DNA from 4 places in the Paenibacillus sp. cl130 genome. Region 2 is predicted to be linked to each of the others. Evidence: riboswitches for the same ligand, from Rfam matches in the RefSeq annotation. Region 2 holds a riboswitch; each other region holds the start of a gene.
The links. Region 2 has a riboswitch for cyclic di-AMP ahead of BM358_RS04645 (hypothetical protein). Riboswitches for the same ligand answer to the same signal wherever they lie in the genome.
Positions count from the first base shown of each region.

Region 1 (7,400 bases), on a different contig from region 2:
CACTCATGCGTCACTAGACCTCCATTTTCCGTCTTCACACTCATTCTACACTATAAATATTTTAACTAATAATCTCCTGAAAGCAAACATATACATGCTGTAGATGCTTGTCAACGGGAGGTATCCATTGTATGACCCCAGCACGCACTAAAATCGTTTTATTGTCTACACTAGCCCTCGGTCTCCTCGCAGGGACGTTATGGTTTGCCTGGCAGCCCCAATCGCAATCAGACCCGCAGTCCATAGGCCAACCACTATACGGCTCCCTGTCTGAGTCTGCGCTTGCCCCAAATATGGGCATGCCTCTAGGGGCAAACATCCTGCCTGACCTGCCCAAGAACCCTCCACAGCCCGCTACAGAAATCCTCAGCAAACGGGTGGTAGAGTACCACATTGATGTGTCTCTGGAAAAAGGACAGGTTTTGCGAGGCACTGAGACACTGACCTGGAGGCATCCGGGCAAGAAAACCGTGAATGATCTGTATCTTCATCTATACCCGAATGCCTTCTCTTCCATGGAAACCACCTTTATGAAGGAATCCGGTGGAAAGCTGCGCGGAGACACCATGCCCAAAGACGGCTTTGGCTCCATGACGCTGACTGAACTAAAAACAGAAGACGGTTTATCTCTCATGCACCGCATCCAATATGTGCAGCCAGATGACGGTAACGCAGGCGACCGTTCGCTCATGAAGGTGCGTCTACCCAAGCCGGTACGAGGTGGCGAAGAAATCACATTATATATGAAGTTTGAGGTAAAACTGCCCGCCATCTTCGCTCGTATGGGTGCGACAGATGATTTTGTAATGGCAGGACAGTGGTTCCCGAAGCTCAGCGTCTACGAGACTGCAGGACAACGTGGACGCGCCGAGGAGGGCTGGAACCTCCACCAGTATCATGGTAACTCCGAGTTTTATGCCGATTTTGGAATTTACAGCGTACGGATTCGGGTGCCTGAAACTCATATCGTAGCAGCGACCGGATTTCCCACCCGTGGTGCCGTCCGACAGAACGGCCAAAAAATATATCAATTTTATGCCGATGATGTACACGATTTTGCCTGGTCCGCTTCACCCAACTTTGTAACCGTAGAAGAACCCTTTTCTTCTGCTGAAGTCCCTGGTGTCAAAATCAAGCTCTACCTTGACCCGTCGCACAAGGAGCTCAAAGGGCGCTATATGAGCGCAGCGAAGGCCGCTCTTTCGTACTACAGCAAATGGTACGGGCCTTATCCATATTCCACCCTATCCATCGTGGTTCCACCCAAATCAGGCAATGGAGCCGGCGGTATGGAGTATCCGACACTCATCACAGCCGCTGCTGCGGGTAATCTAAATCCTGGCTATAGTCTGGAACGAACATTAGTTCATGAGATTGGACATCAATATTTCTACGGAATGGTAGCCAATAACGAATTTGAGGAGCCGTGGCTGGATGAAGGCTTCACCTCCTATGCAGAGGAGCGGCTTATGGAGCAAGAATATGGGCTTACCCCCAACTTGCCATTACAATCGGGACAGATAGCCTCCCCACAGCCGCTAAACCGCGAGTCATGGAAGTACGGCTCGGCTGCTGAGTACGCGCAAAACGCCTACTCTCGAGGCAAGCTGGTACTACGGGGCATTGAACGTCAGGTGGGTATGAAAAAAATGGATCGGATTATGCGGACCTACGTCCAGACGTACCGATTCAAGCATCCATCCTCCCAGGATTTTCAACGTATCGTGGAGAGAGCCACCGGACGCTCATGGAGCCACTATTTTGAACAGTATGTATATGACGGCCAGATGGCGGACTTTTCGGTGGATCATATCACGAACCACAAGCTGGAGAATGGATATGAAGCAGTCGTGACGGTCAGCAAAAAAGGGGCGGATTATCCCAAGATCCCTGTCCAATTTACCTTCAAGGATGGTACCACGATATTCAAGGCTTGGGACGGCGCAGGCAAAAGCACAACTTTTCGGATCAAAAGTACTTCTCCCGTTTCCTATGTAACCCTTGATCCTCTATATACCATTGCACTGGAGAACAAGCACATTAACAATAGCCTAAAAGCCGAATTGGACGAAAAGCAACAAACCCGTTGGAATGTAAGTGTAACCAAGCTGTTAGAAACACTGCTTGGAAGTCTGTCATGGTGAGGTGTCTATAGATGCGGACTGTTATAAAAGAGGGCTGGGCGCTGGTGCGCATACGATTCTATATCGTTATCATTTTATTTCTGTATCGACTACTGTGGGGGGTGTTTCTCTATCGGCTGGTGCAGTCTGCCGTTATCCCGCTACTGCTCCGTTATCCTGATCAGGGTCAAAACGAGCTGGGACAGACCTTGTTTTGGATGGAGAGCCAGATTGCTCTGATGGACAGCCGGGAAGTACATGTGTATTTGTGGATACTACTAGGGGCGACTGTACTACGCATACTGATCACTCCCTTCATTAGAGCCGGAATATATCAAAGCCTGCATACCGATGCGACTGAACCGCAAAGCCTGTCCTTTTTCAAGGGTATGAAACGCCATGGCATGTCGTCGCTGTTGTATTACATCATCGAGTTGGGACTGCTGCTGCTTCCCGCCATTTGGGTAGTACCGAGACTCTACCCTATTGTAGCAGGAGCACTTCAATCTTCCTCTTATCTGCTGCATTTGTTGCCCTATGTCATGGGATGGATGGCATACGGATGGTTCATTCGGCAGTGCATCCTGTATATGCAACTGGGGACTGTCGGTGGTCACGCCATACTATCGTCCCTGCTCGCCTTCTTTCGCCAGCTCCTTCCAGCTGTCGGTATATCTCTTTTGCTTGGTGCTTGTGTGCTGCTGGTCTTCGGTCTATTTGGCACCGTGGCGATGATTTGGACTGGCATGCTGGCGCTCATTCTCCAGCAATCGTATCATTTTGTTACTAGTCTGGTCAGGCTGTGGCATATCAGTTCGCAGTACAGACTATGGCATACCGATATCTCCAGTAGAAGTTAAGCCCTGCCTTTATGTTTTTTACTTCATTTCCGTCTGTCGAAAAATCTTGATTCATATCCGCGCAAACGACACATAACTGAATACTGTTAACAACATCTGTTCCTTGGACATTAGGAGCAGATTTTTTTTGTAACTTTTTGCAATGAAACATTTGCCAAAGCCAGCCGTCTTTGTTACAATAATCGCAGTGAACTGATAGTAACAACTTTGTAATCTTTATTGTAACCTTTATCTCAAAAATAACGTTATTGTGAATACTGCTCTCCAAGGTGCACATCTTAAGTTAAGCCTAATTCCTGGCACCTAGGAAGCGGGGGAACCAGTTTGGGTGAATTGATCTCGCAACAGAGTGGTCATAGGGGAACCTTCTACCGAATCCTTAAGCTAACCTCGCAGGCATTGGAAGGGGTATATTTTTTTTGAAGAAGAAGCTAACGATCGCAGCTATGGGTCTTGCCATTGCCTTTACATCTTTTACATTCGGTGGCGGCAGTGCATATGCAGACTCTAAGATGGACCAGGTCATTCAAGATGCCAAAGGAACGAGCTACAGAAGCGGAGGCACTACACTCGAGGGATTCGATTGCTCCGGCTTCACAATGTATGTATTCAACAAACTGGGAATTAAACTTCCGCATCAATCCGGATCACAATTCAAAATGGGATCTTCTGTATCCCGCGATGAAATGAGACCTGGAGACCTGGTGTTCTTCAACACCACAGGAAGAGGCATTTCCCATGTAGGTATCTTCGTAGGTGAAGGGAAATTTGCCCACTCCTCGACTTCACGTGGTGTAGTAGTTAGCTCACTGAACGAAAATTATTACGCTAACCGCTATGTCGGTGCAAAAAGAATTATGAGCACAGACGCTTACCATTCTGTAGCTTCAGAAATTCCTGATGACGACAACGTAGAATAACTAACGCACAGCAAGCTAACCCTAGCCGCAATTTGATTCTGGCCGGAATCGAATTGCGGTTTTTTATGTCCACAACATCAGCAATTATTATCATTACTGACGAACTGAAGCCTCAAAAGGTTTCAATTTTAGCGAACATCGTCGGTTTTACCGTCAGCGCTGGGGGAGCATATGAGCAGTAATTCCTTCTTATTGAATGTATACCCGACTTGAGTATGAAATAAACACGCTTGCCATTCCCCTGCAACTTGTCTACAATCTGTTGTTAATGATTGAAGTACCTGTAAAAGGAGGATGGAACACATGCCGGCCTCAATATCCAACTATCGGATCGTACCGATGGACGAGCATCAAGCGGCTGCAATCTGTGAGTGGCGCTATGACCCACCTTATAATATATACGGTTGGCTCCCCTGGGAACAAATGAAGGCGCTTGAAGTCGAATTTGGAAGTCCCACGCTTCGTCAAGAGCAATATGTTGCCGTACTGGATGAAGAGAATAAGCTGACGGGATTTGCTCAATATTTTCCTATGATCGGTGTGACCCGGCTAGGTCTTGGAATGCATCCTGAAAGATGCGGACATGGCAAAGGCGCTGATTTTGTCCGTGCCATTGCAGAGGAAGCCCAACGACGCAACCCGAAGAATGAAATTGATCTAGAGGTACTCACTTGGAATGGGCGCGCTATCCGGGCTTACAAGGCGGCTGGATTTGAGCTTACAGATACCTATGAACGCCAGACTCCCGATGGCAAAAAACCGTTTTTTTGTATGGTATATCGTCCCGAGCACCAAACCCAGGTTCTATGATAAAAGCGCCTTCGGCATACAACCGCGATGTTGTATAGCGAAGGCGCTTTTATCATCATACGACAGATCATTACAAGCTCAATGACTGCTGCGCATTTTTTCAAAAGCTTCATTATATTGTTGGGCTTCCTTAATATCCACGGCCATAATACCGCCGTCGTCCCAAGAGGTCAAACGCAGAGTCACGGTCTTGTAATCAATCGTAATAAATGGATGATGATTGAATGCTTCAGATATAGCGGCAACTTCATCCACGAATGCAATCCCTTTCATAAAACTGGAAAAATTATATTTCCGAACGATCCAACGTCCTTCCTCCAGTTCCCAGCCCTCCAGTTTCTCCAGATGTGCTTCAATCTCTTCTTGTGTAAAAGGCATGTTACGAACTCCTCCCCGTTTATACGGAAGCCTTTCGACCGCTTAAATACGGCCAAAACTACGATATATTGGTGTACATATTACCACGGCCCCGTTGATAAATCCATAAGACGGACCTCAAATCAAAGGGACTGACGTCAGCTCCTCGTCTCCAATGAGTACATAGATACGATGCTGCTCCGGCTCATAGATCACAACGCCACTGCCTACAGTGATTATGGGCTCTGTACCCAGTGCATAAAATAAGTCTTCTGCCAAAGCTTCATTGACTTCCTGGCGTCCCGCCGGGTCCAGCCTGTCCCAATCTTCTGCTTCCATCTCAAAAAATTCATAGCTGTCTGGGATGCGTCCCACAGCCTCTGTCAAATCGTTCAAAATTTGTTCATACTCACGCCCATGCTTTACTCCCATGCCATTTCCTCCAATGGTTCCGCCATTCAATACATAATCACCTTATTATACCGGAAATTCGCACTTAACAAAAAAGAGAGTTTTGTCGATAAATACTATAATCCGTCTTGTAATGACGCGCTTGGGGCAAGGACGACCCCGGCGGCATGAAAGGATTCAAAATCTATTCTCATGGATGAGGTGTATCATGCAAATTTCAACCATTATCGGACTTGTGCTCGGGATTATGTCACTGGTCGTCGGGATGATCTTAAAAGGCGCTCCGGTCGTCAATCTGGTCAATAATCCCGCTGCTTACATGATTATTTTCGTCGGAACGGCAGCGAGTATATTTATGGCCTTCCCGATGGCAGAAATCAAACGGATTCCGAAGCTGTTCAAGGTTATTTTCACCGAACAAAAACTGTTAGACCGCAAAGAGCTCATCGGTACGTTTACCGAGTGGGCATCCATTACCCGTCGTGAAGGTCTGCTTGCCTTGGAATCTAAGGTAGAGGAAATCGACGATCCCTTTATGCGTGGCGGCATGCGAATGATTATTGACGGAAATGATCAGGAATTCGTACGGGACGTTCTGATGGAGGATATCAATGCTACCGAGGACCGACATCGCTCTGGCGCGCTGATCTTCTCTCAAGCTGGTATGTACGCTCCAACGCTCGGGGTACTCGGTGCGGTTGTAGGTCTGATCGCCGCTCTGGCCGACCTTAGTGACATGGAAAAGCTCTCTCATGCCATTGCAGCAGCCTTCATTGCGACGTTGCTCGGTATTTTTACAGGTTATGTCCTGTGGCATCCGATGTCCAACAAGCTCAAACGGTTATCCAAAAAAGAAGTGGAGCTTAAATTAATGATGGTCGAAGGTCTGCTTTCCATTCAATCGGGGATATCGACGATTGCCATCAGTCAGAAACTGACGATCTTCCTGACTCCGACCGAACGGGCTACGTTGACCCAGAAGGATGGCGATTCCAGTGAGTAAAAAGAGACATGAACCGCATGAAGAGCATGCTGACGAAAGCTGGCTGTTGCCATATTCCGACTTAATGACCCTTCTGTTGGCTCTTTTCATTGTCTTATTCGGTATGAGCTCGCTCGACGCCAAAAAATTTGAAACTATGGCTCAATCCCTGAGTGCAGCTTTTAGTGGCGGCACTGGCGTGCTGGATCACTCGGCCGCGAATCCGTCGTCACAATCCATGGATATGGGCAAAAATAAAGAACAAGTATCACAACCCTTAAAATCGAAGGCTACTTCTACCTCTGAACTGCAAAAACAGTTGGCCCAGCGGGAAGAAGAAGATTTAAAAAAACTTAAAAAACAAATGGATCAATACATTCAAAATAACGGCCTGACCCCGTTGCTGAATACCAAGCTGAACCAATCACAGCTGATGATCACCATTAGTGATAATGCCTTGTTTTCATCCGGGCAGGCCGAAGTAAAGCCGGAAGCAAGAAAGCTGGCCAAGTCTATTTCTAGTATGCTTCAGCAGTTCCCTGGCTATGATGTTATCGTATCGGGTCACACGGATAATGTACCGATCTCCAACAGCCAGTTCCCGTCCAACTTTGATTTGAGCGCCAAGCGCTCTCTGAATTTCTTGCGTATCTTGTTGCTCAATCCAGATCTCGATCCAACCAAGTTTGTATCCATCGGTTATGGCGAGTATCGTCCATTGGCAAGCAATCAAGATGGTCAAGGACGCTCCAAAAACCGTCGTGTTGAAATATCTGTTCTCCGCAAATATCAGAACGGGACACAAGTCATCAGTCCTACCTCAAGCTCGAGTGAAGGTTGATTATGCATATGTTATATGAACAAAGGCACCGCCGCATTTTTATGCAGCTGGTGCCTCTTTGTTTATGCTTCCTGTACTTCTGGCCCTGTCAGGTAC
Region 1 is NZ_FOYG01000014.1:13,744-21,143, reverse strand. It holds gene BM358_RS25080 (YwhD family protein) at 1-7, opposite strand, end outside; gene BM358_RS25075 (M1 family metallopeptidase) at 132-2,144, shown strand; gene BM358_RS25070 (hypothetical protein) at 2,156-2,983, shown strand; cyclic di-AMP (ydaO/yuaA leader) riboswitch at 3,260-3,397, shown strand; gene BM358_RS25065 (C40 family peptidase) at 3,403-3,903, shown strand; gene BM358_RS25060 (GNAT family N-acetyltransferase) at 4,207-4,713, shown strand; gene BM358_RS25055 (4a-hydroxytetrahydrobiopterin dehydratase) at 4,792-5,091, opposite strand; gene BM358_RS25050 (hypothetical protein) at 5,209-5,502, opposite strand; gene motA (flagellar motor stator protein MotA) at 5,690-6,484, shown strand; gene motB (flagellar motor protein MotB) at 6,477-7,304, shown strand.
Region 1: linked by a shared signal. The riboswitch ahead of BM358_RS25065 (C40 family peptidase) and the one ahead of BM358_RS04645 (hypothetical protein) in region 2 are both predicted to bind cyclic di-AMP.

Region 2 (7,400 bases):
CGATTGGTTAATGAAAGGGATTAAGCCAGGAGAAGGCGTGCTTCAGGAGCAGAAGGCTGCTTATTTTTTTGGAGTGATGGGGCCACTGAATTGCCAGGCAGAAGATCTTGAGACGGAAGAACAGAATTTTATTTTAGAATATGTTGAATTTGCAAAATACCGTAAGCAAAAAAGTGAGAAGGATAAAACAAAGCCGGAATAATTTTTTGGCTAAAGATCGTCTGGGTTGAAGACCCGTAAACGAACGAGTGGGGTTCGCTTTACGGGTCTATTTGGTTTCTTGGTGATATGGAATGACCTATATGTAACTGGAAAGCTTGTTAGGTTTAGAGTGCGGTGCCTCCTTATAATCGTTATCGTCGATGTTCAGAATTGCAGCAACTTGTTTTCTGTACCTTTGTGCTTTGCGGGTGCCATGAATCAGATTGGACAAGCGTGAAGGCGGAATATTGTGTGTCTCACAAAATGTTTTCTGATCCAGTCGAAGTTCGACAAGCCGTTGTTTGATGGCCCACCCGAAGGAGGTGACAGGCATTTTGTTATTCAAGAGAAATCGCCCCTTACGGATTCTTGCGGAATAATTGGTGTGTTATAATAATCATCAGTAAACATGTTAGAATTAACCATCTGACACTATGATACACTTTTATACGTGTTTTTACAATCGTAAATGCGTCATTTTGTTGAATTGATTACTTAATTAAGTGCTAGGTGGTTCTGATAATCCGTCTAGAGTCTGCTAATGGTGTGAATTGCGATTATATGTGGATAAAAAACACTCTGCCACCTGAGGAAAGGGACAGAGTGTTTTTGGTGTTGTGACCACATTGGCGAAGCGACGCATCAGGGGGATGCTGGAAGGCGTTTGAATAGACCTGAGGAGGAAAACAGTCTAGGTTCATCCAATTGGTTATTATGGCTCATATAAAGAGGTAGAGTGATGTAGGAGCTGGACCAATGTCTGTGAAGAAAGCGACGCTGAGATGCAGTTGGCTCAGGTTGGTTAAGCTTCTTCCAGGCAGAGAGGAGCTCGCTTGTCATACGCTCCATAAGAGGGTTCTTTTCCTCATAAGGAGGATTGAGTAGTTTGAAGGCATCTTCCACACAGAAGGACACCGCTGCGCTAAGATAGCCGTGAACGGTCTGTTCTACATCGTTTCCGAGGAGGAAGTTAATCCAGGTGTGAACGGTAGCGAGTGTGCCAATCGCATTGTATTGAATGAGTATGGATTCCAACTGGTCAAATTCAAGCCAAGGATAAAGAGCCTTAGCGAGCTTGAGTAGACGCTGACCGGATAGACGAAACTCCTTCACATGCTGCCAGGAGGGACGTTGGGTATGCAGCATCTTATCAATGAGGGCGATCCGCCAACTGTCATTCTGCTGGATGGCGACATACAGACTTTTGATAGCCATGCCGTCAACGGTTGTAAATTGAGGATACAAATCATCCAGCATGTAATGTTCCAGGTCTTGTAGACTGTTCAAATGTCCGTTACGGGATAGTTTCTCCAGTCCGTTGAAACGGGTGAAGCCACCAACAGGTAGGGAAGGGTCCAACAATAATGCATAGTTCAGCAAGCGGTTGCCTTTATGCAAGGTGGTTCGCCTCCTCGAAGTGAATCCTTATGTTATGTTATTTTACTTTTTACTTGGGGATAACGAAAAATATTCGAAATATATGTAATATATATTTACATTTAAATAGCTTTTGTGTCAAATTAAATATTCTTATCGCTCATATATGTTAGTTAAAATAACATATAAAATAATTATTATATTTTTGTTTACAAATAGTTGATGAGAGAGTATAATAAATCTGTTGCCTCATTACATTATGATTTGCGGTCGTGGTGGAATGGCAGACACGCTATCTTGAGGGGGTAGTGGGCGTACGCCCGTGGAGGTTCGAGTCCTCTCGACCGCATTATATGCAAGACTCAGTTAAAAAAGCATCCTGACACGGTTTACGTGAAGGGATGCTTTTTTTGTTAAGCATTTTTCGTTATATCCTTTTGCCACAGAACAACGGTAGACAACCGGTCGTTTATTAACTGTGATAAAGAAGGATGTCAGTTTTGCTGCAAAAGCTTCTCTATATCTCCCGCCAGCTTATCTGGAGTGGTTTGCGGTGCATAGCGCTTAAATACGTTACCTTCTCGTGTAATTAAGAATTTAGTAAAATTCCATTTGATCGCTTTGGACCCTAATACCCCCGGAGCAGTTTGGGTCAGGTAACGAAATAAGGGGTGCGCTTGATCGCCATTGACATCTGTCTTGGCGAACATCGGAAAGGTAACACCATAATTGATCTGGCAAAACTCGGAAATTTCCTCGCTGGAACCTGGCTCTTGTTTGGCAAATTGGTTGCTGGGAAATCCCAAAATTTCGAGCCCCTGTTCATGGTACTGGTCATATAGCTCTTGTAGCGCTTTGTATTGGGGGGTTAACCCACATTTGCTGGCAGTGTTCACGATAAGCAGAACGTTCCCTTCATATGTGGATAACGGAATTTGTTTCCCTTGCAGGGTGTGTGCATCATATTCATAAACGGTCATAGTATCTCTCCTTATTCAATATTCAGCAATTAAATTGTAAGCAATTAAAAGCAAGGTTGCAAGTTTGGAAAAGCTATATCAAGCCTTTAGCCGCTGTAAAATCGTATTTTGTTCAAAACAGTAAATCGCACCGCAAATGGAGCGAATTAAGGTGTTTCTTCTTATAAAAGCGGGTTCAATCGGTGTTTAGCTGGTACATATAGCGTATTTTCTTCTCTTTTTACAAAAAAAGGCCAAAAACGCTCTACCCTACGCCAATATTGACATGCTTGTCATTTTCGAAAAGGGATGAAAAACAGAGATTGAAGGAGCTGTGAGAAGCATAGTTGCATTGTAAGCGCTATTATTAATATCCTAGGCTCTAAAGGCCGATTTATAACCCCGCAGTTGAGCTTTACAGTCTTCCATGCGCGGGTGTATGATTCAAGACGTAATTTCAAATTAACTTGAATGAAGCAACAACGAAATGTCTATAGCGCTGAATTTTGCAGTTGCAAAAGCGGGGGAACCAATCGAGATTGTACGGCTTCGGAAGCCGTGTGTCTCATGGGGTGAATTTTCAGGTCAAGTGCCAGAAATAGGGCGACTCTCACGTCCGAATCCGACAGCTAACCTCGTAAGCGTACAGGGAGAGGCAACAAACCGCCGTGTGCAGCCATGGTTTATTTTATCATGGATATGTAAGAAGCCGGAGGAAAGCCTTTTTCCTTCGGCTTCTTTTTGTTGTCTTTTTATACCGGGAGAGGAGCTACTGATGGAAGGTCGGTTAATTATTGTCACTGCACCGAATGAAGCGGGCAGAAGTTTTGTGAAATTGCTTATTTTCAAAAAATTGGCGTTTGCAGTTCTCACGAATAGCGCCCAGGAGGAACGACAGCTCAAAAAAATGGGTGTGGAGCACATTGTCCGCATCAATACCATGCAAGCGGGAAAATGGAATTTTCCAAAAAAAGAAATTGGTAGTGTGTATTTGTTCGAGAACAGCTTGAATCTGACGTGCCGTTTCCTGCAAATATGTCGGCCGCTAACATCGGAATCGATCTATGTTATTACGCACGGCTGTAATCCACAAGGAATTTATCGGGGATTGGGAGCGGATCATGTGATCTACACATTGAACGGAGAGGTGGGTTTTCTGCTGAACGGATAAGCACTTATAACATAGTTGTTTTATGATTTTATGATCAAATAAGAATGGCGATCTGAGGACCGATACGGAGGGTATAAACATGATGGATATATACATGCTGCTCGTCATGGCTGTGAGTTATGGAGTGATACTGCTGTTTGTACGCTGGTGTGATGCGCAGACCTCTAAAGGAGGACGAAGAGGATGATCGTTATACTTGGGCTTACGGCTATTGTGTTTATGTATTTAATCTACGCACTCCTGAACCCTGAAAAGTTCTAGTCAGCTATAGGGGATAGAGCGGGCGGGAACAACAGATCTGAATATTAAGCATCATAGGTAGCGGGTTTTCGCAAACGTGTGCACACAATTGGTGCTCTGGAAGCAGGTCTGTTGTTCCAAACGCAGGAGCATTTTGAAGGAGGAATAAAGGATGGAGCTGCTTCAAATTGGAATTGTGATCGTCATATTGCTGCTCTTGGTAAAGCCAGTGGGCACCTATATGTATCATGTATTCTCGAATGAACCCAATCGGACGGATCGGATTTTTGGCGGAACAGAAAAGCTGATTTATAAGATAGTAGGATTGAAGAAGCTAGAAAGCATGCGTTGGACTACGTATGTTATGAGTTTCATTGCAACGAATGTCGTGCTTGTGGCGATCAGCTACTTGCTGTTGCGTTTACAGGGAATGCTTCCCGGTAATCCGGCGGGAAACAGTAATATGGAAGCATCACTAGCTTTTAATACGGTAATCAGCTTTATGACGAATACGAATCTCCAACATTATAGCGGAGAAAGCGGGCTTACGTATCTGACACAGATGGCGTTCGTCACGATGATGATGTTCACTTCGGCTGCTTCCGGTTTTGCGGTTGCTGCGGCTTTTATGAGAGGATTGACGCGGCGGGGTGAAGGGATGGGCAATTTCTTTCAAGATTTTATTAAAGCCATTATAAGGATTTTCCTGCCGTTGGCCTTTGTGCTTACGCTGGTGCTGGTTGGATTGAAGGTACCACAGACGCTACAGCCTACGGCGGATCTTACGACGCTGAGCGGAACACAGCAGCAGATTTCTATGGGACCCATTGCTTCTCTGGAGTCCATCAAGCATTTGGGGACAAACGGGGGCGGTTATGCGGGAGCTAACTCTGCGCATCCTTTTGAAAATCCAAGTCCTTGGACGAACGTGCTGGAAATTTTGGCAATGTGGGTAATGCCGGCTTCGTTGCCGTATACCTTTGGATTGTTTGCCCGTAATCGTAAACAGGGCTGGATTATTTTTAGCTCCATGATGGTATTGTTTCTAATTTTTCTATCCATTACGTATGTGTCTGAAAAGACAGGTAATCCGTTAATCCAGACACTGGGTGTGGATGCTTCTCAAGGAAGCATGGAAGGGAAAGAGGTTCGTTTCGGCATTGGACAATCGGCTTTATTCACTGCGGTCACAACAGCGGCAACGACAGGTTCGGTCAATAATATGCATGATACACTAACCCCACTGGGTGGTATGGCTGCTTTGGGAGAAATGATGCTAAACGTCATTTTTGGCGGCAAGGGTGTCGGGCTGATGAATATGCTGATGTATGCGATTCTGGGTGTGTTTATATGCGGACTGATGGTCGGGAGAACTCCGGAATTTATGGGAAGGAAGATTGAAGGCAAGGAAATGAAGCTGATCGCGATTGCCATTTTGGTACATCCGTTTCTTATTCTCGCCCCAACTGCACTTGCATTTATGAGTCATTGGGGATACGATGCGGTCACTAACCCTGGCTATCACGGGTTGACTCAGGTGCTCTATGAATATGCGTCATCTGCCGCAAATAACGGTTCGGGATTTGAAGGTCTTTCGGATAACAACGTATTCTGGAATATGACAACGGGGGTGGTTATGTTCTTCGGACGATATGTATCTATGATTGCATTGTTGGCTGTGGCGGCTTCGTTGAATGCCAAAGCACCGACTCCGGTGACGACGGGGACACTGCGCACGGACAACAAGTTATTTGGAGCTATTCTGATCGGGGTCGTGCTGCTGATTGGTGCGTTGACCTTTTTACCCGTCATCGTATTGGGACCTGTTGCTGAATTTTTGACCATGTGAAGAAGAAAATGAGAATGGATGAACGGGGTGTTTGATCATGAAGGAACAGCGCAAACACATGCTGGACAGAAGCATCTTGAAGCATGCGATCAAGGATAGCTTTATAAAATTAAATCCGATGATTATGATGAAAAATCCTGTCATGTTCGTCGTGGAGATCGGTACATTGGTCGTGCTGCTAATGTTACTGTTTCCCGGTTATTTTGGAACTGGCAAGGAATTGGGCTTTAACCTGGCCGTGTTTGTTATTCTGTTGTTTACGTTGCTTTTTGCTAATTTTGCCGAAGCGCTCGCGGAGGGGCGGGGTAAGGCACAAGCTGCCTCTTTAAAAAAATCCAAGCAGGAAACGCAAGCTAACAAGCTCATCGGAAATGACATTCAGGTGGTTAGCTCAACCGAATTGCGTAAGGGGGACGTGGTTATTGTCTCCCAGGGCGAAATGATCCCAAGCGATGGTGAGGTCATTGAAGGCCTGGCTTCGGTGGATGAATCTGCAATTACGGGCGAATCGGCTCCGGTCATCAAGGAATCGGGTGGTGACTTTTGCTCGGTAACCGGCGGGACGCGAGTGGTCAGTGACCGGATTAAGGTGCGGATTACGACAGAGCCGGGCGAGACATTTATTGATAAAATGATTTCGCTCGTGGAAGGCGCACAGCGGCAAAAAACGCCGAATGAGATTGCACTGAACACTTTGCTGATTAGCTTAACGATTATTTTTCTAATTGTAGTGGTTACGCTAGCGCCGATTGCCCGTCATTTTAATATTGATTTGCCTGTTCCTGTGCTGATTTCGTTGCTAGTCTGTCTGATTCCAACCACGATTGGAGGACTGCTGTCAGCCATCGGGATTGCCGGTATGGACCGGGTCACCCAGTTTAACGTGTTGGCCATGTCAGGCAAGGCGGTAGAAGCTTCTGGGGATATCAACACGATGATTCTGGATAAAACAGGTACAATCACCTTCGGGAACCGAATGGCGAGTGAATTCGTGCCTGTAGAGGGCGTGGAGAAGGCAGAGTTAGTGAAGTGGGCAGCGATTAGCTCTATGAAGGATGAGACGCCAGAGGGGCGCTCAGTTCTCGAATTGATGCGCAAACAGGAGCATACGTTGGATGCATCCTTGGCAGCAGGTGGAACTTTTATCGAATTCAAGGCGGAGACCCGGATGAGTGGTCTGGATCTGGCCGATGGACGAAAGGTACGCAAGGGCGCGGTGGATTCTGTTCGGCAATGGATCGTATCGCAAAACGGCAGTGTTCCAGCCGATCTGGAGGAAAAAGCGAATCAGGTAGCCTCTGAAGGAGGTACACCGCTGGCAGTCGCGCTGGATGATCAGATATACGGCATTATTTATCTGAAGGATACAGTGAAGCCAGGCATGAAGGAACGGTTTGATCAGCTCCGGGAAATGGGTATCCGTACGATCATGTGTACCGGAGATAATCCACTGACAGCAGCTACAATTGCACGAGAAGCGGGTGTGGACGACTTTGTAGCTGAGAGCAAGCCGGAGGACAAAATAGCGGTTATCCGACGTGAGCAGGAACAGGGTAAGCTGGTTGCTATGACCGGAGACGGCACCAATGATGCACCTGCGCTG
Region 2 is NZ_FOYG01000001.1:980,607-988,006, reverse strand. It holds gene BM358_RS04670 (helix-turn-helix domain-containing protein) at 1-202, shown strand, start outside; gene BM358_RS04665 (hypothetical protein) at 299-547, opposite strand; gene BM358_RS04660 (urease accessory protein UreF) at 844-1,581, opposite strand; tRNA gene BM358_RS04655 (tRNA-Leu) at 1,845-1,927, shown strand; gene BM358_RS04650 (glutathione peroxidase) at 2,073-2,558, opposite strand; cyclic di-AMP (ydaO/yuaA leader) riboswitch at 3,025-3,197, shown strand; gene BM358_RS04645 (hypothetical protein) at 3,313-3,708, shown strand; gene BM358_RS27125 (potassium-transporting ATPase subunit F) at 3,892-3,969, shown strand; gene kdpA (potassium-transporting ATPase subunit KdpA) at 4,121-5,797, shown strand; gene kdpB (potassium-transporting ATPase subunit KdpB) at 5,835-7,400, shown strand, end outside.

Region 3 (7,400 bases), on a different contig from region 2:
CTCTTATGAATATCTGTCTAAACAAAAAAGGGCCTTCCAACGGTTGGGTTCAAACCGTGGAAGGCAACAAGGAGTATATATGAAAAAGGTTAGAATTAACAATATCTGATAAGTCTATTATATACTAAAATTCTCAGTTTGTCACAGGTGTTGGGATTTCAGAAATGCAATCTTGGCAAACAATTTTCCCTTTGAAGTAAATTACGTTCTCAGCATTGCCGCAGAAGATACAAGCAGGCTCGTATTTTTTAAGCATGATGCGTTCGCCATCAACATAAATTTCCAAAGCGTCTTTCTCTCCGATTCCCAGGGTACGACGCAATTCGATTGGAATAACAACACGTCCGAGCTCGTCAACTTTTCTTACAATACCAGTGGATTTCATCATAATAAATCAGGCTCCTCTCGCCGTTTAAAATAATATAAGTGTCATGATTCGACAAAATTTTCTCTTTTCTGATATTTACTATACCAACGATTCCCAAAACAGTCAACCTTAAAAATGTAGTAACAGTCTGATTATGCAAAAGTATTTAGATTAAAGACCTTTACTCATGTGTATTGCCTTATCTTATTGATGATTTATTCAGTTTGTCGATTTGGAAATGTCGAAAAACTATAATTCGACATATTACGACAAAGAATGTCGAATGAGGGAAAACATTTAGGATTTTATTGTATTTTAATCCATTATTCCGAATATTAAAGGAGCTGATATCTTGCACCAGCCACTCAGTGAAGAAAAAGTTTTTAAAGACCCGGTACATAATTACATCCATGTTCAGGATACTGTGATATGGCGGTTGATCAACACGCCGGAGTTCCAACGTTTACGGCGCATACGGCAGTTAGGCACATCGTATCTTACGTTTCATGGAGCGGAGCATAGCCGTTTTTCACATTCATTGGGCGTATATGAGATTACGAGACGTATTATTTCTCAATTTGAACGTGGAGATTTCCCAGATTGGCCGAAGGAGGAAAGGCTGGTTGCTCTGTGTGCGGCCCTATTGCATGATGTGGGGCATGGCCCATTTTCTCATTCAATTGAGGAAGCCTTTCATATGAACCATGAGGATTGGACATGCCGCATTGTACTGGGAGACACGAAGATCAACGCCGTGCTACGGCAAGTCGACGACAAGCTTCCACAAAAGGTGGCTGCGGTTATAGCCAAAACGTATGATAAGCCAATCGTTGTCAACTTGGTAACCAGTCCGCTAGATGCTGACCGTATGGATTATTTGTTGCGGGATGCTCATTCGACAGGTGTCAACTACGGCACAATTGATTTGGATCGTATTTTACGACTGCTACGTCCTCATAATGGGAGAATTGTTGTGAAGGAATCAGGCATGCATGCAGTAGAAGATTATTTAATGTCACGCTACCAGATGTATTGGCAAATTTATTTTCATCCTGTAACACGCAGCTCGGAAATCCTTTTACGTAAAATTTTCAAGCGAGCAAAGGAATTGTTTAAAAACGGATATGAGTTTGGTTTTCTGCTGGACCCGCTGCCGGATCTGTTGAAAGGAGAGCTTACAGTAGAGCAATATCTGATGCTCGACGAGTCATTAATCCAGACCGTATTTAGCCAGTGGAAACGAGAAAAGGACGAGATTTTAAGTGATTTGAGCAGCCGTTTTATGGACCGTAGATTGTATAAATATGTAGAGATTGAAAATATGGATACAGATACCATTGACAGTATTAGAGAAGCTTTGAAAGAGGCTGGTTTGCACCCTGAATATGATTTTGAAATTGATTTTCCGACAGATCTTCCTTATGATGTGTTTCGGCAGGGTGGCTCGACGGACAACCAGATTTTACTGCTTGGACGTCAGGGCGAGGTGAGTGAAATATCCGAAGTTTCGGAAATTGTGCGCTCAATAAGTGGTATTCACCGAGGAAAATATCATATGTATTTTCCCCAGAATAAATTGAACGCGGTAAAAGACAGGCTTCCTGCCGAAATAAGGAATTATTTTGTCAAAGAATAGACAACTATATAGAAATGTAAGTAAAAAAAGGAGATGTAAACCTTGGATTTATTCGACACTCATACTCACTTGGATGCGCCACAATTTGACGAAGATCGTGAAGAAGTTATAGCACGTGCTGTCGAATCAGGAGTAACACGGATGATCAATATCGGATTTAATCGTGAGACCATTCCATCCACTATGAAATTGGCCGAGACGTATGATTTTATTTATGCGGCAGTTGGATGGCATCCGCAGGATGCTATTACAATGCAGGAGGGCGATCTAGAATGGATTGCATCGTTATGCAGTCATAAAAAGGTTGTAGCCATCGGAGAGATCGGTCTGGATTATTATTGGGATACATCACCGAAGGATGTGCAGCATCGGGTGTTTCGAAATCAAATTGGTCTGGCTCGTGAGCTCAAAATGCCCATTGTTATCCATAACCGGGATGCACATGAAGATATTGTTAAGATTTTGCGCGAGGAAAAAGCGAGTGAGATTGGCGGAGTCATGCACTCCTTTTCGGGTAGCTGGGAAACTGCCAAAATGGTGCTGGATATGGGATTTCACCTTTCCTTCGGTGGTCCAATAACGTTCAAAAATGCCAAGCAGCCAAAAGAGGTGCTCGCACAGGTGCCGCTGGACCGTCTGCTCATTGAAACTGATGCTCCCTATCTGACGCCTCATCCGTTTCGTGGGAAGCGAAATGAGTCTGCACATGTGAGACTGGTAGCAGAGGCTGCAGCCCAAATCAAAGGGATTACAGTGGAGGAATTAGTGTCAATAACGACCCAAAATGCCCTGGAACGATTTGACATTCAATGAAAAAGTGAAGAAATCGATCAAAATAAAGAGATAGACGAAGCTAATCATGAATTTGTTGCAGGAAACTCGAGAATATTACAATATTTTAACCGAATATTTTAAAAAATGTACTTGAAACCTGCTTTACAACATGCATAGAAACAGGATATCATCTTTTCAGTGAATTGTTGTTTGAATGTAAACATCAACAAGTCATTTCATGAACCAGTCTCGCTGAGTCCCTTTTACAGGGAACGGGGGAACCGATATGGCTTACAGTACGTCCGGCATATGTGCAAGAAGGGAACGTCTCTTCCGCCAGCCGGCTCGACCGAAATTCTTTCCCCGGATGGGATTGAATAGGTGGAGGAGCCGTATTTCGATTTCTTTCTGGGTCTTCGGGGTGAATGTGAAGGCGACCGCCATGAGCGGTTGACCCAAGCTAGGGCGACTCTCTACGTCCGAACCCGACAGCTAACCCCGTAAGCGTAACAAGAGAGAAGCCATCTCGTGCATGAGTTTTCCCGCATATTCACACATGCCGGAAGCCACGAAAGAGCTCTCTAGTCTCTTTCTCTGGCTTTTTTTGTTGTGAATAAAAGAAAATCTGTCATCATACTGTGGTTAAACAGGGGAGGACAGCATGCCGCGAAGACGGGTACATGGTGCAGGACAGTCGCAGTTTGGGCTTGTCTTGTAGAAAATCTGTTATAGTCACGTCAAATCTCAACTATGTCTTACTCCAGACGGCGGGCTATGTAAGGAGGACGGAGGAAATGGGCATTTTCCAAAAAAAGGATACCCATGAGTCACGCTCATCCAGCATGTCTTACGTATTGCGTTGGAAGCAAGAGAATGTGCGCCAGGCTGCTTTGGTTGCTATTTTTCTAATCGCGCTAACGATTATGATTTTAATTCTGATGTACACGCAATCTAAAAAACAAGTCTTTTTTGTCATCGATGGCAAGGCGTCTGCGGTAGAAACCCGGGAATCCAAGCTTCAAGATTTGCTGAGCGAGCATTCCATTTCACTTCAGCCGCATGATACAGTTTCCATGCCGCTAAATGGAGCAATACAGGATGGCGATCGCGTAGTCATTAAACGTGCCAATCAAGTCAAAGTATCTTCAGGCAATGAGACGAAAAAGCTGTACACAACAGAAAATACAGTAGAAGGTGCCATTCGTACCTCGGGCTATAAATTATCATCAACGGATAAAGTTTATCCTGCGTTGGATGCCTCTGTTTCGTCTAACATGGACATAAAAATCGTCCGTGTGAAGAAACAGCAGGTCGAACAGAAAAAACAGGTGCCTTATCAGGTCATCAAAACGGCCGATCCGAGTCTTTATAAAGGCGATAATCGGGTCATTCAAAGCGGCAAATCGGGTGTGGTCGTCCAGCACGTTCAAAAGGTATATCATGATGGAAAGTTGGTATCCAAACAGCTGGTTAACAAGGAAGTTGCACAGAACCGTGTGGATAAAGTCATTGCAGTAGGAACGAAGAAAAAACCGGTCGTTCTGGCTGCTTCCGTCGGTCCCAATGATGCCGTTAAGGCAACAACGGTTAGTTCGGGCAGTGCTGTCCGTAAAGCAGGCGTCAATTTTAAATATAGCAAAGTTTTACAAAATGTCTCCATGACGGCGTATTCCTCACAGGAGCCAGGTATCGGTACACGTACTGCATCCGGCGCACGTGTCACGGAAGGACGCACCATCGCGGTCGATCCGAGTGTAATTCCAATCGGCTGGTGGGTGTATATCGAAGGGGTGGGCTTCCGCCGTGCGGAGGATACCGGTGGCGCGATTAAAGGCCACAAAATCGATGTGTATTATGAGAGTTTGAGCCGAGCCAACCAATTTGGTCGTAAGCACGGTAAAACCGTTTATGTTATCGGACCGGTAAAGCCTGAAATCAACTAAAACAGGTTGTGTATGTTGAGGGCAATGCGATAGTATTAACAACATAGTTATGCCATGCTAAGAAGAGGATATCCTCTTCTTATTTTGTTTTCAAAAGCAGGGAAAGATAAATATAGCTTGCTGTGTAGCAGTGGAGGGAAACGCAAATGATCAAGGAAGTGATCGTGGTAGAGGGCCGGGATGATACGGTGGCCATTCGCCGCGCTGTTGAAGCGGATACGATAGAAACTGGCGGCTCAGCCATTAATAAAATGACGCTGCGTAAAATTGCATTGGCGCAGGAGCGGCGGGGGGTCATCATTTTAACCGATCCCGATCATGCAGGGGAGCGCATCCGTAAGATTATCGCTTCCAAGGTACCCGGCTGCAAGCAGGCCTTTATACCCGAGGCAGAAGCGACGCGTAAAGGAGATATTGGCGTGGAGAATGCCTCACCAGAAGCGATCAGACACGCTCTTGCACGGGTCCATACGACAGTGGAAGGCGCCGACCCGCTGATTGAGTGGGCGGACCTGATTGATGCTGGACTCATCACCCACCCCAATGCTGCTGCACGCCGTATGGCCTTAGGGAATGTGCTGGGTATTGGTTATTGTAACGGAAAGCAGCTACATAAACGGCTCTCTGTATTTCAGATCAGCCGCGAGGAATTTGCCGGGGCGCTGGCACAAATTGAAAGTGAAGGATTGTGATATCCGTATGACAGGGATTCAAGATATAGCAACACCGCGGCGTACGAAGGACATTATTCAACGGCACGGTTTTTCGTTCAAAAAGAGTTTGGGACAAAATTTCCTGATTGATCAGAATATTCTCAATAAGATTGTAAATGCTGCCGGATTGGATGAGACGAAGGGCGCACTTGAGATCGGTCCTGGGATTGGTGCTTTGACCGAGAAGCTGGCCCAATCGGCCAAGGCAGTTACCGCTGTCGAGATTGACCAGCGGCTACTGCCAATTCTCGAAGAAGTGTTGGCCCCTTACGAGCATGTGAAGGTACGTCATGGAGATGTGTTGAAGCTGGATTTGCGCGAGGTGTTCGCAACCGATTTTGCAGACGTGAGCAAAGTAAGTGTCGTGGCTAATCTGCCGTACTACGTTACTACACCGATTCTGATGAGGCTGCTGGAGGACAAGCTCCCTTTGGAGAATATCGTCGTTATGATCCAAAAAGAAGTGGCTGAGCGTATGGCTGCGTCTCCTGGAACGAAGGATTACGGCAGCCTGAGCATTGCGGTGCAATATTACAGCGAACCTGAATTAGTCTGTATTGTGCCGAATACAGTATTTATTCCCCAGCCGAATGTGGAGTCTGCAGTCATCCGGTTGCGTGTACGGGAAGCCCCTCCAGTGGAAGTGGTGGATGAGAAGCATTTTTTTGAAGTGGTTCATGCTGCTTTTGCCCAGCGTCGTAAAACCATTTCCAATAACTTAAAAAGCCGTTTCTTCACCAAAGAGAACAGGGACACGCTGGAGCCGTTGTTGCAACAAGCTGGTATTGAACCCTCCCGTCGAGGAGAAACGCTAAGTATTGAGGAATTTGCGCGTCTCAGCGCTGTGCTGTTGGAGGCAGGTATATCCTAAGCTGGAACCAAACTGTGCATTCACCCATACGATATAGGAGGGGTGATACAGTGTGATGAGTTTAGGAGACTTGGTCGTTCGGAAATCGTACGGCGGAGATGTCACGTTTCGTGTTGAGGACATCCAGCGGGATAAAGCGATCATTAAGGGAATAGAATTTCGGCTGCTGGCCGATTCCCCAGTGAACGATCTGGTCAGAGTGCCTGCAGACCAGATTAGCGGTAAGACTCAGCAGGCCCATATTAAGGCTGGTGAGTCTCTTAATCTGTTGCAACGGGCACGCCAGCAGCAAGCTGCTCGTAGTCAGGCAGCTCTGGTTGGGGACTGGAGTGATCCGGTCGAGTCAACGTATTTTGAAATGCCGGGAAAGGTTCTTCATCTGGATGGAGATCCCGGCTATTTGAAAAAATGTCTCAGTTTATATGAACAGCTCCGTGTTCCTGCAGAGGGACATCACGTTCACGAATCGGCAATGGCGGACACGTTGTACCGACTGCTTCCCCGTATCCGTCCGGATATCGTGGTCATTACCGGACATGACGGTGTGCTGAAGCAGCCACAGCCTTATGATTTGTACAGCTTGAAAAGTTATAAAAATTCGCAAAATTTTGTGGCGGCGATTCAGGTAGCAAGACAATATGAACGTCATCTGGATTCGCTGACGATTGTAGCGGGGGCGTGCCAGTCCCATTTTGAAGCGTTGCTACGTGCGGGAGCGAACTTTGCCAGCTCACCAGGGCGTATCCTGATTCACGCGCTGGACCCCGTTTACGTGGCTGCCAAGGCGGCCTTTACTTCGATCCGTGATACGGTCAACATGGGGGACCTGTTTCACCAGACAATCAGTGGCAGCCGCGGAGTGGGTGGAATTGAAACTAGGGGAAGCTATCGCATCGGCCTGCCGAAGCTTGAAAATTTGTCTACGCTTAAAGTAACGCCTTCCGCAATCTAGGATTCAAATGTGCCAATAGGATTAATCTGAACAAAAAGCCTCTGCTTTCAGAGGCTTTTTGTCATTTTTTATATAAATTATTCCTGTTCGCAAAAAATTAAATTGACAACTTATTTTTCGTGTTGTTATAATATTTAGCTTGAT
Region 3 is NZ_FOYG01000012.1:10,470-17,869, forward strand. It holds gene rsmI (16S rRNA (cytidine(1402)-2'-O)-methyltransferase) at 1-9, shown strand, start outside; gene BM358_RS24340 (AbrB/MazE/SpoVT family DNA-binding domain-containing protein) at 134-388, opposite strand; gene BM358_RS24345 (HD domain-containing protein) at 720-2,003, shown strand; gene BM358_RS24350 (TatD family hydrolase) at 2,046-2,816, shown strand; cyclic di-AMP (ydaO/yuaA leader) riboswitch at 3,018-3,300, shown strand; gene BM358_RS24355 (3D domain-containing protein) at 3,572-4,720, shown strand; gene rnmV (ribonuclease M5) at 4,867-5,412, shown strand; gene rsmA (16S rRNA (adenine(1518)-N(6)/adenine(1519)-N(6))-dimethyltransferase RsmA) at 5,420-6,304, shown strand; gene yabG (sporulation peptidase YabG) at 6,360-7,256, shown strand.
Region 3: linked by a shared signal. The riboswitch ahead of BM358_RS24355 (3D domain-containing protein) and the one ahead of BM358_RS04645 (hypothetical protein) in region 2 are both predicted to bind cyclic di-AMP.

Region 4 (7,400 bases), on a different contig from region 2:
TGGTGCCGAAAATTTAAGCCCGTGGGTACGGGACCATGTGATGGGTTCCATTTTGAATTACCGAATGAACCGCAAACCTACTTTTTATACTTCCAATTATTCGTTGCAGGGGCTGGAGAAGCATCTCAGCTTTACGAGCAAGGACGGAGAGGAAATGTACAAAGGACAACGCTTGATGGACCGGATTCGTCCTTTTGTAGATGTCATTACCGTAAAGGGAAAAAATCAGCGGGGGTAAGCGTTTATCCGTCTGCTATTTTGATATCTTACAATTAAAAGACTATTGTGATATAATTAAAAGGTGTCGAAACAGACATTACAGGTTATAATAATCTTGACTTTTCTATAAAGGAGGAACATACAATGGCAATTGTTAACGTGTCCGATCAATCCTTCAACGCAGAAGTCGAAGGCACAGGAACCGTTTTGGTTGATTTTTGGGCGCCATGGTGCGGTCCTTGCAAAATGATCGCTCCCATTCTGGAGGATCTGTCCACAGAAGTTGGCGACAGCGTCAAAATCGCGAAGGTGAACGTGGATGAAAATCCAGAGTCTGCTTCCCGTTTCGGCGTGATGAGTATTCCTACCCTGATCGTTTTCAAAGACGGACAGCCTGTTGATAAAGTGGTAGGTCTGAACTCCAAAGAAGCGCTGAAAAGCATGCTTACTAAACACCAATAATCATCGCATGTGACCCATGCTCCCGCGGGGGCTTGGTGGAGCGGCCATGAAAGGTCAATGCCTCCGGTTGTAAATACCGGGGGCGTTTTTGTGTATTATTCCTATATATTATAAGTAGTTAGTTGAGCAGTCATTAAGAATGGAAGGAGGAACCGGCGAATGAAACCTTATGCGGAGGACTTGCAGAATCAGGAGAAGGCGCTGGAAAACATACGGCACAAATTAGCGTTACTGCCGGATGCATCAGGCTGTTACCTGATGAAGAACAGCGAAGGCACCATCATTTATGTCGGCAAGGCCAAAGTGTTGAAAAACCGGGTCCGTTCCTATTTTACAGGTAGCCATAACGGCAAGACGCAGCGATTGGTTTCCGATATCCGTGATTTTGAATATATCGTTACAGGTAGTAATATGGAGGCGCTCATTCTGGAGTGCAACCTCATTAAAAAGCACCAGCCGCGCTATAACGTGCTGTTGAAGGATGATAAAACCTTTCCGTATTTGAAAATTACGAACGAGGCACACCCCAAGCTGGAGGTGACCCGTCGCGTTCTGAAAGATAAAGCAAAATATTTTGGACCGTACCCCAATGCCTACGCGGCACATCAGACGAAAAAGCTGCTGGATCGCATGTATCCCTTACGCAAGTGTGGTGTGATGCCCAAGGAAGTGTGTCTGTATTATCACATGCATCAATGTTTGGGGCCTTGTGTGAAAGAGGTCGAGAAGGAAACGTATGAGCAGATTGGTCAGGAGATTGGTTCCTTTTTGAGCGGGGGACATGAGGAAATTAAAAAGGATCTTCAGCGTAAAATGCAGGAGGCCGCAGAGGAATTGTACTTTGAGCGGGCCAAGGAGCTGCGAGATCAGATTATCAGCATCGACGCGATGATGGAAAAGCAGAAAATCACCACATCGGATGCGAAGGATCGAGATGTATTCGGTTTTTCAGTAGATAAGGGCTGGATGTGTGTACAAATCCTATATGTCCGCAAAGGTAAAATGATCGAGCGCCATATGTCGACTTTTCCTTTCTACGGTGAGGCTTACAGTGATTTTATGTCTTATGTGACGCAATATTATAGTGACAACCCAGCAGTGCCGCAGGAAATATTGCTGCCGGATTCTCCTAAGCTGATGCAGGCAGAACAGGTCAATGTCTATCAACCGGTTGCGGCAGAAACTGCACTCCACAGTGCACCTACAGCCGATGTTACCGGACAGACAGATGAGAAAGCGATACAAACGGAGACAGAGCATTCTGCTGACTCACTGCTGGTGGCTGAAGAACGAGTAGCTTATGCAGTAGCAACGAATCAAGGTCAAGTTGGTGACCAAGATGCAGAGATAAAGGAAACAGAAACCCAACTATCCGGTGGACTGGAGGACCCAGCTACGGCGGCTCTCGCTCTGGCTGAATGGTTGGATGTTAAGGTACTTGTACCGCAGCGTGGACTGAAAAAGCAAATGACAGGCATGGCGACGGAAAATGCACGTGTTGCTTTGGATGAGAAGTTTAAGCTGATCGAGCGGGATGAGGAACGGACATCCAAAGCTGCAAGCAATCTCGGACGTGCCATTGGGCTGGATAGCTTGCACCGGGTGGAGGCGTTTGATAACTCCAACATCCAGGGTTCCGATCCAGTCTCCGCCATGATCGTGTTTATTGATGGCAAGCCTGCCAAGAAGGAGTATCGAAAATATAAGATCCGTTCTGTGCAGGGACCCGATGATTATGAAACGATGCGTGAGGTTATTCGGCGTAGATATGAACGTGTGCTTAAGGAAAATCTGGAACGTCCCGACTTGATCGTTGTGGATGGTGGACGTGGACAAATTAAGGCGGCGACCGATGTACTGCAAAATGAGCTGGGTTTGTTCATTCCTGTGTGTGGTCTGGTGAAGGATGCCAAACATAGAACTTCCCAACTATTAGTGGGAGAGTCCTCTGAGGCCGTGACACTTGCACGCAATAGCGAAGAATTTTATCTGCTGCAACGGATTCAGGACGAGGTTCACCGTTTTGCCATCACGTTCCACCGCGAGCAACGCGGCAAATCTATGGTGACTTCTCGGTTGGACTCTATTCCAGGCATCGGCGAGAAACGGCGTAAGTTACTGCTCAAGCATTTTGGATCACTCAAAAAAATAAGAGAGGCCAGCATCGAAGAATTCCGGCCTCTCTCTATTGGGGATAAGCTTGCGCGTCAGATTATAGCTGCCCTTCGGGAGGAGGAGTCGTAGAATACGGCTCCTCTTTTTTAATAGGTTCAAACATAATTCGATTTGGCTTTTTAGGACTAAACCAATAAATGATGTAACCCACAATGGCTGGAAGTAAGATCCAGAATAGACCAGCGATCACATTCACAGTGTCTCCCAGACTCATTACACTAAGCCCCATTAGAATGCTGTCAAAAATAACGTGGCTGAACATGGCGGCAATAAAACCGTAACGCAGGAACACAAAACTGAACAGCAAACCAAGAAAAGTCAGCTCAATAGGTCTGGAAATCACCGGATAGATCGGATAAAGTGTATGTCCCAGTGCCCAAATCAGCGTGGTGATCAGACAAGCAACAAAAGTGTTTTTCACTATTTTTTTGACCATCGGAATACCAAACAGACGGTAGACAGTCTCTTCTCCAATACCTGCCATCCAGGCCATAATCGGCAGTAACCATGGATAAGCCATATTGTAAGGGGATTGCGTGGCATCTGTTGTGGAGAATGTATTAAATGTGCGCTCCAGTATAAAGAATAAGATGGATTGTACCCCGAGTAAAATAAAGGCCCACAAGTAGCCAACATACATACTGCGAAGCACATACAGCCCGTAGCCCGGCTCTTTCGCACGCGGCCATGCATTCAGTCCAACCTGACGCATAAGTCCGTCACCGCCGACCAAGGAGAAGTAGAGCGCTACTGCCATGAAGAAGGTAACACCAATCTGGAACACCATAAGAAATATAAGCATGCCCTTACCGCCTGCTTCTGCTTGCAATAAAGGCAGCATGTTCATTGTCCCAGCTATACTTGCAATAAAGTATATAACGGACAGAACAATGCCGCGTACAAATGAAGTATGTCGTCGGGTGAGTGACGCATACACAATGGCAAGAACACCCAGCACAAAGCTAAATAGGGCATAACCCGCATAGGTCATCCAATTCGCCCAAAATGTTTGCTTTTCGATATAATCGGTATAGGACGACGGGGCCGAAAAGCTTTGAGAGAAGGAGCGAACATCACCGTCTTCGAAAGTAAAAGCCAATGTAAGTACCGAGGCGCCGATTTTTTTATCGTCTACGGTATACTTTAATCCACCTTCTTTTTCAGTGGTGGCGAGCTTCAAGTCCGACGGCTTAAAACCAAAGCGCTTAACCCATACTGCGGCCGCCTGCTCCTTGGCTTCAAGCGTCATGCCGTCCTCAGCTACACGTATAAGCCTGTTACGTGCTTCTTCATCCGTAGAAATATCAGCCTGTGTGTAATTGGTACTGGAGGTGATCCGTTTAAAGCTAACGACCTTCCCAGTGGATAAATCCACATGAATTTGCAGTTTGCTTTTCGCTGAGGATTCAGGCAGATCAACCCGAAAGGTTTCGTAAGGGTAATTTTTCTTCCATGTACGGTCGTACTGTTGAAGCAGTTTTTCTCTAGATAAATAACCGTACAAATCTGTTTCGGCCTGATAGGTCACGACAGGCTCCCCTGGCTGTGATTCAGTATAGCCCAACTCGGAGCGGGCAAAGTCCAATGCGTGTATGACCGCTTCTTGTTTGCTGATGACCTTTGCGTTCATTACTGATTCTGGACTCGGATTGCTAAGCGAGGGAATAAGCAATTGAAAGATAAAAAAGCAAATCAGGCCAATCCCGCCCAGCAAGCCTAATTTTTTGAAGTTGGCCGTGAGCACGACCGGTTTCCCGATAGGATTCATGAGTTTCCTCCTTAATCTGTAAATAAGAACATCCATTAAAGATATCATACTGCACAGGTTCCCGCCAACAGACCAGCGATATTCATGAAAATAGAGTGAAAGCACTTTAAAGTTCCAATAAAATAAGATAAGCTGCGATTAAACGATGCCCATTCGCAAAATAAAGCCAATTTCACGTTTTTTCGGCGAAATCGGTTTTGTGATCTGGATATAGAAGGATTATAATCTTGAGGCAATGCCTATAAAATACATAGGTAATGATATACAGTTGAGCCGAATTTCTATGAGAAAACGGGGGAACCATGTTACTGGGGTGAATTTTACAGCCGATCCTGCTGGATTGGATGTGTAAATAGGGCATACTGTGCTGCCCGAATCCGTCAGCTAACCTCGTAGGCTATGAGCAGGAACCAAGTCAGGCACTCGGTTTTCCGGTGTCTATTTTTGTGTGTATAAAAGTGTTTGGATTGGTTAGACCGCTGCGGGTGCAGATTATTCTTCCGATTGCTGTTATCCCCGGATTTTTTGATTGTATAACCCCTTTAATGGTTAAAATCCGGAGATAAAGGCAAACGCTTCGCTTCTTCAGAACAATTCTGCTTCCTTCGCTGCTGCCCGCCAATAGCACAGGGGGCAGAGTAGTGCTTGACATGCATTCTTCCTGTATTCAGGGAATGCTAATTATAGTTACTAAAGGTTTGGAAAAATCAAAAAAATTAGGGGCAACGACGATCGGAAGATCAAATGGAACGCGTAGCGGGCTTACACCGTATTAAATCACTGTTTTTATAGTTTTAAGGATTAGGAGAGAAGTGATGAATAGATGAATCCCAATGCAAGCTGGCTCCGGCTTTCTCCACCGCAGATATTCGTTGCGGGCTTTGCCATTATCATTCTAATAGGTAGTTTATTGTTAATGCTGCCGATCTCCAATACAACAGGAAAGCCACTTGCGTTTATAGACGCTTTGTTTACTGCCGCTTCCGCGACCTGTGTTACAGGGCTTGTCGTAAAGGATACGGGGACCTTTTTTACAACCTTTGGTCAAGTTGTTATCGCTGCGCTCATTCAGATCGGCGGCCTGGGCTTTATGACTATGGCTACCTTGATCGCGCTGGTGTTCAAACGTCGGATTTCCTTACGGGAGCGCCTCATTTTACAGGAAGCGATGAATCAGACCTCTGTCGAAGGAATTGTCGGATTGATTCGTAAGGTGCTGCTGTACTCGCTGGTCATTGAGGGCGTATGTGCTGCAATATTTGCGATTCGCTGGTCGTTTGATATGCCTGTAGGCAGGGCGATTTATTTTGGGATTTGGCATGCCATCTCCATGTTTAACAATGCTGGTTTTGACTTATTCGGGCACTTTCGCAGCCTGACAGGTTATGTATATGATCCGATTGTTAATTTTACAGCTATGTTCCTGATTATTTCAGGCGGCATTGGTTTTGTAGTGATGTCGGATCTGGCAGAATATCGCAAGCGCAAGAGACTGTCCTTGCATACTAAGGTGGTACTCAGCATGACGGGCGCTATGATTGTAGTCGGCACGCTCGTGATTTTTGTATTTGAGTTTACGAATCCAAAGACTCTTGGCTCGCTTGATTGGGGGGGGAAACTGCTGGGATCTTTATTCCAGTCCGTAACCCCTCGTACCGCAGGTGCCAATACACTGGACATTGCAGGCTTGCGGCAGGCTACGCAGTTTTTTATCATCATACTCATGTTTATCGGGGCTTCTCCTGGCTCTACTGGAGGCGGGATTAAGACCACAACATTCGCGCTGCTCATTGGAGCCGTGATTTCGATGCTACGGGGGCGTGAAGATATTGTACTGTTCAAGTACCGACTTGCGCAGGGACGAATTTACAAGGCTTTGACCATTACACTGCTGGGGTTGCTGTTCGTGATCGGGGTGACCATGATTTTGTCGGCAACCGAAGATCATCATTTTCTGATGATCTTGTTTGAGACGGTGTCTGCGTTTGGTACGGTGGGGCTGTCGATGGGGCTTACACCTGATTTGACAGTCATAGGTAAGCTGGTGATTACCCTGACGATGTTTGCAGGTAGACTGGGGCCACTCACGCTAGCTTATGCACTGGGGCCGAAAAAGGGTAAAGAATTATATCGTCATCCGGAAGGCAAAATGATTATAGGATGAATCATTTCATGATATGTAGTATACATTTCGTGGGTTTAATCATTTCAGGATTTTGCAAAATTCGATACCAGTCGCTCCGAAGTCAAGATATAGACGAACTAAACCATTTCGATCTATATCTTCTTCATTGGAAGTCGCTTATGGGATTTTTGCAAAATCCTCATTTATGAAATTGATTCAGATAAGGGAGTTTTCGAGTAGATATGAAAACGCAGCAGTTTGTAGTTATTGGCTTGGGGCGGTTTGGCTCAAGCCTGGCTTTGCAATTGGTGGATATGGGGTGCGAGGTGCTAGGCATTGACCGGAATGAGGATGTGGTGGACAGTATGAGTGAGATGTTGACACATACTGTCGTTGCGGACGCTACCGATGAAGACTCGTTGCGATCACTGGGCATCCGTAATTTCGATTGCGGCATTGTTGCTATTGGTGATGACATTCAGGTAAGCATCCTGACCGCCATTTTGCTGAAGGAGCTGGGTGTGAAAAAAGTCGTAGCCAAAGCCATATCTGTGCTGCACGGGCGTGCGTTAGAGAAGCTCGGTGTGGACCGGATCATTTATCCAGAACGGGATATGGGTATCCGGGTGGCTCATCAGCTAGTCACGCCTA
Region 4 is NZ_FOYG01000006.1:255,730-263,129, reverse strand. It holds gene dnaI (primosomal protein DnaI) at 1-238, shown strand, start outside; gene trxA (thioredoxin) at 364-681, shown strand; gene uvrC (excinuclease ABC subunit UvrC) at 841-2,925, shown strand; gene BM358_RS17925 (CPBP family intramembrane glutamic endopeptidase) at 2,894-4,624, opposite strand; cyclic di-AMP (ydaO/yuaA leader) riboswitch at 4,886-5,038, shown strand; gene BM358_RS17915 (TrkH family potassium uptake protein) at 5,448-6,788, shown strand; gene BM358_RS17910 (potassium channel family protein) at 6,992-7,400, shown strand, end outside.
Region 4: linked by a shared signal. The riboswitch ahead of BM358_RS17915 (TrkH family potassium uptake protein) and the one ahead of BM358_RS04645 (hypothetical protein) in region 2 are both predicted to bind cyclic di-AMP.